DNA from 3 places in the Sphingobacterium spiritivorum genome. Region 2 is predicted to be linked to each of the others. Evidence: riboswitches for the same ligand, from Rfam matches in the RefSeq annotation. Region 2 holds a riboswitch; each other region holds the start of a gene.
The links. Region 2 has a riboswitch for S-adenosylmethionine ahead of metE (5-methyltetrahydropteroyltriglutamate--homocysteine S-methyltransferase). Riboswitches for the same ligand answer to the same signal wherever they lie in the genome.

Region 1 (3,285 bases), 1.4 Mb from region 2:
TGCCGTCATAATCTAATAAAATAAGGCGCTTATCTGCATTTCGATAATTCTCACACATCTGTTCCTTGATTCTGACCCCTACTTTCCGGGACAATTCCTTATCCTGCAGATCTTTGATCTCCCTAAGCCTTTCCAGAAACTGCTGTACCCAATGATGAATATTAAACTTCCGTATATTCTCCAGCATAGCTTCCATTCGCTCAGACTGCTCTTCTTCTGTCATTTCTAATGCCTGCATCAGACTTTGGGCTACACCATAGGCATCATTCGGATTGACAATCAGTGCATCCGGAAGCTCACGGGCAGCACCTGCCATCTCACTTAATACCAATACCCCATGTTGCTCCGGATGACTGGCAATATATTCCTTACAGACCAGATTCATACCGTCCCGTATAGGCGTTACCAGACATACATCCGCCGAAACATACAATGCAGATAACTCTTCCATAGGGTAAGAATTATAGAAGTATGCAATAGGTGTCCAGTCCTCTGTACCATATGTAGCATTCACTCTTCCTACAGAACGGTCCACTTCATCCTTTAGCATCTTATACTGCGGAACCTGATCTCTGGAAGGGACTACCAGCATATAGTAGACCACTTCTTTCATATAAGACGGATATTCCTTCAGCAGATTTTCAAAAGCGTGGATCCGTTCCAATATCCCTTTGCTGTAATCCAGTCGGTCTACAGACAGAATAATTTTGCGATGCCGGAAATTATCTCTGATCGTCTCCGCCCGCTCCCGAATGCTACTTTCTTTGGCCAGCTTTTCAAACTTACTGTTATCTATACCCATAGGATAAGCCTCTACAAATACGGTTCTTCCACCGTGTTGTAAACTATTGTCCTTATTTTTAGTCCCCAGAATATGCGAACAGGCATCAATAAAATATTGCGAATCATTAAACGTATGAAATCCGATCAGATCTGCTCCCAGTAAACCATTGAGCAATTCATTTCGCCAGGGGATCAGACGGAACAGCTCGTGTGAAGGAAAAGGAATATGTTGAAAATAGGCAATGGAAATTTCGTTTTTAAAAGCCCTTATCTGGCTTGGAAGCAACATCAGCTGATAATCATGTATCCAGACCTCATCATTATCCTGAATGTAACCTTTGATAATATTTGAAAATTTGATATTGACATTCAGGTAAGTTTGCCAGTTGGCTTCATCATATATTGCGTAACTGGGTCTGTAATGACAAATCGGCCATAAAACTTCATTTGAAAAACCTTCATAAAAGCCTTCCAGTTCCTCCTGATCAAGAAATACAGGAACAAGGTTCAATGTCTGTAATTTTGCTCTGATCTCCTTTTCTTCAGTTTCATTTTCAGGAACGATACCGGGCCAGCCTATCCAGATATTTCCTCCGGTATTGTAAATAGATCCTAAACCTGTAGCCAATCCTCCTTCACTAGGCATGAAATTAAGTCCTTGATCGGTACGTTCTATTTTTATAGGAAGTCTGTTAGAAACTATGATAGTTTTACTCATTTTATTTTATTTTTTTGAAGCCCAAATACGATTTTGAGCAAATACATAGGTGAGAAGTTTAGGCATATGCCCGATATTCAATAAACAACAAATCGTCGTTTTTGTTTAAAATAATTGATTTTTTTATATCAAAAAGGCATTTTTTCACACAGACTATACTCCTTTCAAGCCAATTCTGTCCGGCCTGCTCTTTTGTCAAAAAGCAGATTAACAAACAGGTCCGAAAATATTAATGAATAAAAATTTGGATTATTAAAATAAAGTCTATAATTTTGGTAGAGTATTCAGAATTGTTCGAAACAATACCAACCGAGTGGAGTCACCACGGTGGTAAAATAATACGGGTGTCCGCCAAAATAAACGTCAATCACGACTTATTTTAAGCCCAGGTTCTGAATACAATTTATGGTTAAACGTTTTTAATTTTAAATGGTATGTCAACACCGATTCAACTTTATCAGGATTTTTTGGAAATCTTTCAAAAGTACAGCGTTCAGGAATTAATAGAAGTCAATAATCAGGATTTACAGGAACATGGCCGGCCGGGTTCCAGAGGCGCTTTCCGTACGGCATTATTACATGCATTTTCGCTAAGGGGATTAGACCTCTCCAGAATAGTGTCCAAAGAGGATGGATTTACTTCTATCACTATTTCAGCCCTTCGTCTGGAAGATAATGTACTGATACCTATTAATTAAAGAGTATACCGGATAAATCTGTTAGTCGTACCAACGTATAGCAAAGCAAAAGATCTGTAATGCATCTTAGCGTATGCTACAGTTAGTTTTGATAGTATACTATTTTTCTAAATACTTTTACACAGTCCAATAACAATCTGCCTGAGTCACGATTTACAGCGGTCTCAGGCAGATTTATACTGTTCTCTGAAAAGTAGTGAATATAAATCTGATGTTTTACCAGCCGGGGTTTTGGGTCAGATTGAGATTGACGGTAACATCTCTCTCCGGAATACCCCAAACAAATTTATTATCACCTGCTGTCACACGCTTACTTTCAAAATCAGCTCCTTTCATGATCATGTCCATAGATTGTGGATTTTTCCTTTCAAACCCTTCTCTCCATCTTTTTAAATCGTCTAACCTAAATCCTTCAAATGCTAATTCACGAAAACGTTCATCTTTTATTTCATTTAACAGCATTTGACCTGTCACATTTATTGCTGTCAGCCCTCTTGCTTTACGAAGCTCATTTATGCGCTTTACAGCATCTTCTTCCTGCTCAATCATATAGGATGCTTCTGCAGAGATCAGGTAGTATTCTGCTATTCGGAAAACTTTCTGTGAATTATAGTTAGTATTAAGATCAGTCATCAACGAACGGTTCCCTGGCCACTTGTTTACAATTCTAAACCCTTCATATCTACTTCCCTGAATGAATATAGGCACTACTTTAAAATATGCTGCCTTACGGTAGTCCGTATTGCTAAATTTATCAATGACCCATTGTGAAGGCAGAAAATCAGGTCTGTAATTCCTTCCTCCGGTATTATAACCATAGAATATACTCATTGTATTTGGCCGTTCGTCAGGAGACCTTACAGCAGGCTCAAAGATAATTTCATCTTTAGTATCTTCTGACCACATTTTCAAAACACCTTCAGCTGAATTGTAAAGTGTATACCTTCCGCCTTTTATGAGTTCTTCTGCAGCTGCCTTAGCTCCTTCCCAATCTTGCATATACAGCCTCACTCTGGCCTCTAATGCCCATACGGCATCAATTGTAAATCTGGTCGATCCCTTAGTCCCCTGTACATCCTGAAGATT
Region 2 (3,285 bases):
GGATCGCTAATGCAATTTGGTATGTCGTAGTCGAGCGTGGTTGATCATTACGGACAAATGACCATTGTAAGATCGTAACAGGACCAGTCAACATTCCTTTTACAGGACGGTTGGTCAGAGATTGTGCATATGCAGACCAGCGTACAGTCATATCTGCAGGACGGTATACGTCACCGTAGATAACCGGAGGTTTCACACAACGTGAACCGTAAGACTGAACCCATCCGTTTTTAGTGAATGCATATCCGGCCAATTGCTCACCGAAGTATTCAACCATGTCATTACGCTCGAATTCTCCGTGTACCAGTACATCGATATCTAATTGCTCCTGAAGACGGATAGTACGTTCTGTCTCTTCAGCGATTTCTTTGTCATATTGTTCTTGCGTGATACTTCCTTTTTTCAGGTCTGCTCTCCATTTACGGACATCTTTCGTTTGCGGGAACGAACCGATGGTAGTTGTTGCAAATGAAGGTAAGTTAAATTTAGCCTGTTGTGCAGCTTTACGGTTTGCAAATGGTGAAGTACGGGTTGCATCATCATCTGTAATGTTTGCAGTACGTTCTTTTACTTCCGGTTTATGGATAAGGGGAGAAGTACGGCGGCTTTCAGCAGCAGCTTTATTTGCTTCAAAGCGTTCAGCTGTTTTCGCATCCACTTCACCTTCAGCAAGAATAGCAAGGTCTTTTACTTCTGCTAATTTTTGTTTAGCAAATGCTAACCAGTTTTTAACTTCTTTTGGTAAAGACTCTTCGTTGTCTTCATTATCCAAATCAAACGGCACATGTAGCAATGAGCTGGAAGGAGCAACCCATACACGGTCTTTACCTAATGCATCAACAGCTTTTTTGATCTGACCTAATGATTTTTCATAATCATTTTTCCAGATATTACGGCCTTCCACAACACCTAATGAAAGTGTTAAAGAAGCGGGAACTTTTGCTAAAACAGTATCCAGTTGATTTTCTCCGCGTACCAGATCTAAGTGTAGAGCATGTACAGGAAGATTTAAAGCAGTTTCCTCATTATCACGAAGCGCTTCAAAATAAGTCGCTACAATAAGTTTGATACCTTTAGCTGCTGCGGATAGTTTTTCAAATACCGTCTGATATAAAGCGCGTGTTTTGCTATTGATATCTAAAGCAAGGAAAGGCTCATCAATCTGTACATATTGTGCACCTGCTTCTGCAAGTTTGCCAAGAATCTGTTCGTATACAGGGATCAGGTTTTCGATAAGGTCGATACGGTCAAATCCTGCTTCTTTCTCTTTTCCTAATAACAGGTAAGTGATAGGGCCGATCAGTACCGGTTTGGTCTCGATACCTGATGCTTTTGCTTCATTGTATTCGTTTAAGAATTTTTCAGAAGTCAATTTGAATTCCTGATTCTTTGTAAATTCCGGAACGATATAGTGGTAGTTGGTATCAAACCATTTGGTCATCTCCATTGCCGTTACATCGACACCTTCCTGCTGGAAGCCACGTGCCATTGCAAAATAAAGATCCAGATTGTAGTTACGATCGATTTTATTCAATAAAGAATTGTAACGCGCAGGAATAGCACCTACTGTCAAAGATAGGTCTAACACTTGGTCATAGAAAGAGAAATCATTGGAAGGAATAAGGTCTATACCCGCATCTTTTTGAGTTTTCCAGTTTCCTTCACGGATTTGTTTTGCTGCATCTAATAATTCCTCAGCACTAATCTTTTTTGCCCAATAGGCTTCATTGGCTTTTTTCAATTCGCGGAATGCGCCCACACGAGGGTAGCCTAAATTGTTAGTTAATAACATAAAAATGATTGTTGTTTAATTTTTCTTAACTCCATAAAACTACTTTGCTAAAGAGGAAGGACACCAGATGCAGTGACTTCGGCTTATCTTTCCCTCCTGTGTCCAAGCGGGGTAGAATTTAGCACCTTGTCAAGTGACAGGTTGCTAAGGCTTCTTCGGGTCTAGTCCCTCGGCCTTTCTCTATAAGCGATGCTAATATCGGGATTAGGTTTCTAAATCCCAAAAATATTTTAATAAATCGTCAGAATAGTCTGCTGTTGATCAGAATTGGACGCTTGCAGACAGTCCGGTTTGTTTTCCATTATAAAAAGGTGTGACGACTGTAACAGAAGAAGAGGGATTATGCTGCAGGTGCTTGTCCACAAGAGGGAGTAACCAGTATCCTATCTTGGTACTGAGCATGCCGATACCTGCTCCCATGACTACGTCCGAAAACCAATGTTTATTATTGTACATTCTGAAAAATCCGGTTCCGGCTGCTACTGTATACCCTGCAATTCCATACCAGATAGACTGGTCTTTATACTCCTGCCATAATAATTCTGCTCCGGCAAATGCTGTAGCAGCATGTCCGGAAGGAAAAGAATTATTCGCAGAGTTGTCCGGACGCCAGACATTGCCTGTACTTTTGATGGTATATACAGTTGTGGCCATAATGGCATAAGATACACCTGAAACAAACAGCCGCTCTTTGAGGTTATGCCGGGCTTTTATGCCTGCCAGATCCAACACATAAATACTAAGTAACGGTGTGTACTGGCTAAAATCATCTATGGTAAATTTTTCGTCTATATTTTTTCGCAATACATTGTTGATATCATTGTCCTGATGAATAAGGAAATGGCTTTCCCTTGAAATAATACCATAGGTCAGTAATCCTGCAGGCATCGCAATTTCCTTGTAAGGGATTTGTCTCCAAAAGCTTTTTTTGAGAGTCGTATTTTGCAGGGTATCGCTGTATTGTTTGGTTGTGTCTTGTTGTGCTGGCAGCGATTGGCCAGAACATATTAGCAGGATAAGAAAAGTAATGACAGTGCGCATTAATGTCATAGGAATTCGTTTGTAAGTGTGATAACAACCACCGGGGTGGCTGGATAATCTTATGGATAAAAACTCAGAATACCTTCATATACCAGATTATGATCCTGTTAATGAAGATGATGTTAGTGTGTGTTGCGATTTAAGGATAATTATTGCCTCCTGAAATCATAAAATTAAGAGACAATAATTATCTGTATGTTTTTATATTTTGTTAGCTGACGAGCAGCTTGTAACCTTTACCGTGTACATTGACGATTTCTACACTCGGATCCTCCCGCAGGTATTTGCGGAGCTTACTCAGGAATACATCCATGCTTCTTCCTGTGAAGTAATTGTCATCGTGCCAGATTTTTAAAAGAGCCTCTTCGCGGGTAAGGACATCATTTTTCTTCAGGCACAGTAAGCGTAGTAATTCTGCTTCTTTTGTTGACAGTTTCTGCTGTTGACCCTTA
Region 3 (3,285 bases), 1.0 Mb from region 2:
TTGACGAAGTACATGGTGAACTGGGAGAGATCGTGGAAGTTCAGGAATTGCCTCAGCAATTTATCGCAAGGGTTGATTTTAACGGAAAAGAGCTGATGTTTCCGTTAAATGATGATCTGATACTGGGGATTGATCCTGAAGAAGAGATTATTGAAGTAGATCTGCCCGAAGGCTTGGTCGAACTATATAGCGAATAAGAAAAAGCTGCTCTTTTCAGAGTAGCTTTCTCTATTTATATTCGGGAGCCAAAACTGAATTTACTGCAATCCTGTATTATGAAGTATATCCTTTTATTGCTTTTACCTTTCTTTATCGGATCGTGTACCGAAACAATCCAGCTCCAGCCGGGGAATTATCAAATGACATGCGGATATAAAGAGTCTGTCTATAAGGCTATGAAAAAGACAGATAGGGGAAGTGTAGGTTGTAACGTTGCCTGTGATCATGAAATTTATCATCGTTCTTTTCTTGCGCTCAATAAGGATAAAACTTTCGTACTGGCCATCGAGGATGTACTTATGCACGGGAATTATGAATTGGTAAAGAATAAAGTTAAGCTGAAAGATAGAGATGGATCAGAATTAATTTTGGAGATCAAGGAGCAGCAACCGGATTGTATTCAGCTTTTGGGTGTTTTTGATGAGATTAGCAGCCGCGCAATATCAGCAAATGAACGTCTGTATTTTAATTTTACTTTAGATAGTACCCAATCCGTTGAGACGGATAGTAAATTTACATACGAAGTCAATACATGGAGAATAGCTCCGATGGACAGCGAATCTGATGCTGAAATCAAGAAAAGATTATTGAATAACCTGGATTACGTCTGTGCATATGTTCAGCATGTACTTAATTCAGGCGTTTATCACGGATACAAAATGGACGGAATCCCCACTCCGTTGCGTTATCTCGAAAATGGTATTGTACTCCGCGAATGGGATAATGTACCGCAGAGCTGGAAAGATATCTTTTATGATGAGTCTGATGCATACAGAGCTTATGAGATGATGTATGAAACATTTAAGAATACGGAGGCCAACCGATATAAAAGATCGGGTCTTCTGGTGGTTTTCTATTACCTGAAAGATCTCCGGAATGCCCTAAGTGACAAACAATAAATAGAGATAAGTGGCAGGTTTTACTTTTTTAATTTTGACTTTTCACTTTGAATATCGATATTAGCTACGCTTATAGAGAAAGGCAGAGGGACTAGACCCAATGAAGCCTTGGCAACCTGTCTTGGAGACAAGGTGCTACATTCTACCCCAACTAACAAAAGGGAAAGATAAGCGGAAACACTGAATACCTGGTGTCTTTCTCTACGAGCCTTCATACATTATTTTATTATTGAAATTAAAAAAGTGTCAACATGAATGAACATGTTGAAGTTTGGCTGGCTAAATGAAAATTATTGACCATATTCAAAACGCTAAAGGTAAAACCTTGTTTTCCTTTGAGTTACTGCCCCCTGCAAAAGGACAGAGCATACAGAGTATATATAAAACCATGGACGAGTTGATGGAATTCAAACCTCCGTTTATAGATGTCACCTACCATCGCGAAGATTACCTGTATAAAGAACATGCAAACGGACTGCTGGAAAGAGTATCTTACCGTAAGCGTCCGGGAACAGTAGCGATCTGTGCTGCTATTATGAATAAATATAAGGTAGATGCTGTTCCTCACCTTATTTGTGGCGGATTTACGAAAGAGGAAACTGAAAATGCATTGATTGATCTCAATTTTCTGGGCATTGATAATGTGCTGGTGCTCCGCGGAGATGCACGGCGGGGAGATGCAGATTTTATCCCGACAGAAGGAGGACACTCTTTTGCGACAGATTTGCTGGAGCAGGTGGCTAATATGAATCAGGGCAGATATCTGCATGAGGATATCGAAACTTCAGAGAAGACCAATTTCTGTATAGGTGTTGCCGGGTATCCGGAGAAACATTTTGAAAGCCCCAACTTTAATACGGATTTCAAATTTCTAAAGAAAAAGATAGAGATGGGTGCCGAGTTTATTGTAACCCAAATGTTTTTTAACGTTCAGAAATACAAAGATTTTGTTATCAAATGTCGGGAGCATGATATTAATGTCCCTATTATTCCGGGTTTGAAACCTATTACTTCCAAGAAACAGCTGGTGACGTTACCGCGTGTCTTTCATCTGGATATTCCTGAAGAACTTAGTGATGCCATAGCTGATTGTCATACTAATGCCGATGTAAGGCAGGTAGGACAGGAATGGCTGGTGCAACAATGTAAGGAACTGATCGAATTCGGAGCTCCGGTGCTTCACTTCTATACGATGAGTAATCCTGGGCCTACCAAAAAGATTGTAGAACAATTGTTTTAAATGCGTTTTAAATCAACAAATGAGAAGGCCTGCATAATATGAATATACAGGCCTTGCTCGTTAAATAGGGTGCTGGGGGTTAAAAGATATATTTGAGTCCGAATTTGACTCCGTTTTGAAATCCTGAATTCACACCGATGTTAAAGTCATTTGCTGTTTCTCCATCCTTAGGTTTCACCGCTGACCAGCCAACCAGTCCGAAGGATGCTTCTATTGAAAAGTGACTGCTCATAAAATAATCTATCCCGGGAGATAACTGTACACCGTATCCGGTGAATTTGATGTCTGTTTTGACTCCATTTGCGTCAATGCTATTTTTGCCGAAGGTCAGAGGAACTGCTGCCTGACCAAAAATTAAAAAGTTGTCCGTGATACCCCAATATTTCCGGGCCAATGGTTGTACAATGAATGCCTCTTCTTTGCCGACAACATCAGGGACAGTTTTATCTTTCTGCCCTAAATATCCTACCCCCAGACCAATTGCAGTCGTAGGTGCAACGAATGTACCCACAACCGGAAGTACACTATAATGCTGGATATTACCATCCGATTGAGTAGAATAACCTGCTTCACCCATGATAAACCATTTTCCTTTGAATCCCTGAGCCTGAACAGCTGTGTTACCGATTAGTAACATTGCAATAATTGAGAATAATAACTTTTTCATAGCATATAATATTTGTTTAACTACTTCAAATCTAAGTAGCACAGGAGCTTAAAAATATGATCGGAATCAGGAATTAAAATAAGTGCAGAGACAATTTTGTATTTTGGAAAAGGGAAGAGAATAATGCAGATAGGTAGCATGAAAAAGTCCTGTTCTTCTTTCGCAGAACAGGACTTTTTTTTAAAAAATGTGAAGATATGGTTATCCTTTTTTGACTTCTTTTGCCCAGGAGTCTTTGAGGGTAACGGTACGGTTAAATA

Region 1: another riboswitch for S-adenosylmethionine. It lies ahead of I6J03_RS00995 (hypothetical protein); the one in region 2 lies ahead of metE (5-methyltetrahydropteroyltriglutamate--homocysteine S-methyltransferase).
Region 3: another riboswitch for S-adenosylmethionine. It lies ahead of I6J03_RS10870 (methylenetetrahydrofolate reductase); the one in region 2 lies ahead of metE (5-methyltetrahydropteroyltriglutamate--homocysteine S-methyltransferase).

Annotation. Positions count from the first base shown of each region.
Region 1 is NZ_CP068082.1:205,667-208,951, forward strand. It holds gene I6J03_RS00990 (bifunctional alpha,alpha-trehalose-phosphate synthase (UDP-forming)/trehalose-phosphatase) at 1-1,501, opposite strand, end outside; SAM-I-IV-variant riboswitch at 1,777-1,870, shown strand; gene I6J03_RS00995 (hypothetical protein) at 1,936-2,199, shown strand; gene I6J03_RS01000 (RagB/SusD family nutrient uptake outer membrane protein) at 2,416-3,285, opposite strand, start outside.
Region 2 is NZ_CP068082.1:1,584,194-1,587,478, reverse strand. It holds gene metE (5-methyltetrahydropteroyltriglutamate--homocysteine S-methyltransferase) at 1-1,792, opposite strand, end outside; SAM riboswitch class I at 1,873-1,981, opposite strand; gene I6J03_RS06620 (phosphatase PAP2 family protein) at 2,054-2,842, opposite strand; gene I6J03_RS06615 (response regulator transcription factor) at 3,045-3,285, opposite strand, start outside.
Region 3 is NZ_CP068082.1:2,582,161-2,585,445, forward strand. It holds gene rimM (ribosome maturation factor RimM) at 1-197, shown strand, start outside; gene I6J03_RS10865 (hypothetical protein) at 396-1,118, shown strand; SAM riboswitch class I at 1,186-1,292, shown strand; gene I6J03_RS10870 (methylenetetrahydrofolate reductase) at 1,402-2,358, shown strand; gene I6J03_RS10875 (porin family protein) at 2,438-3,025, opposite strand; gene I6J03_RS10880 (glutamine--tRNA ligase/YqeY domain fusion protein) at 3,227-3,285, opposite strand, start outside.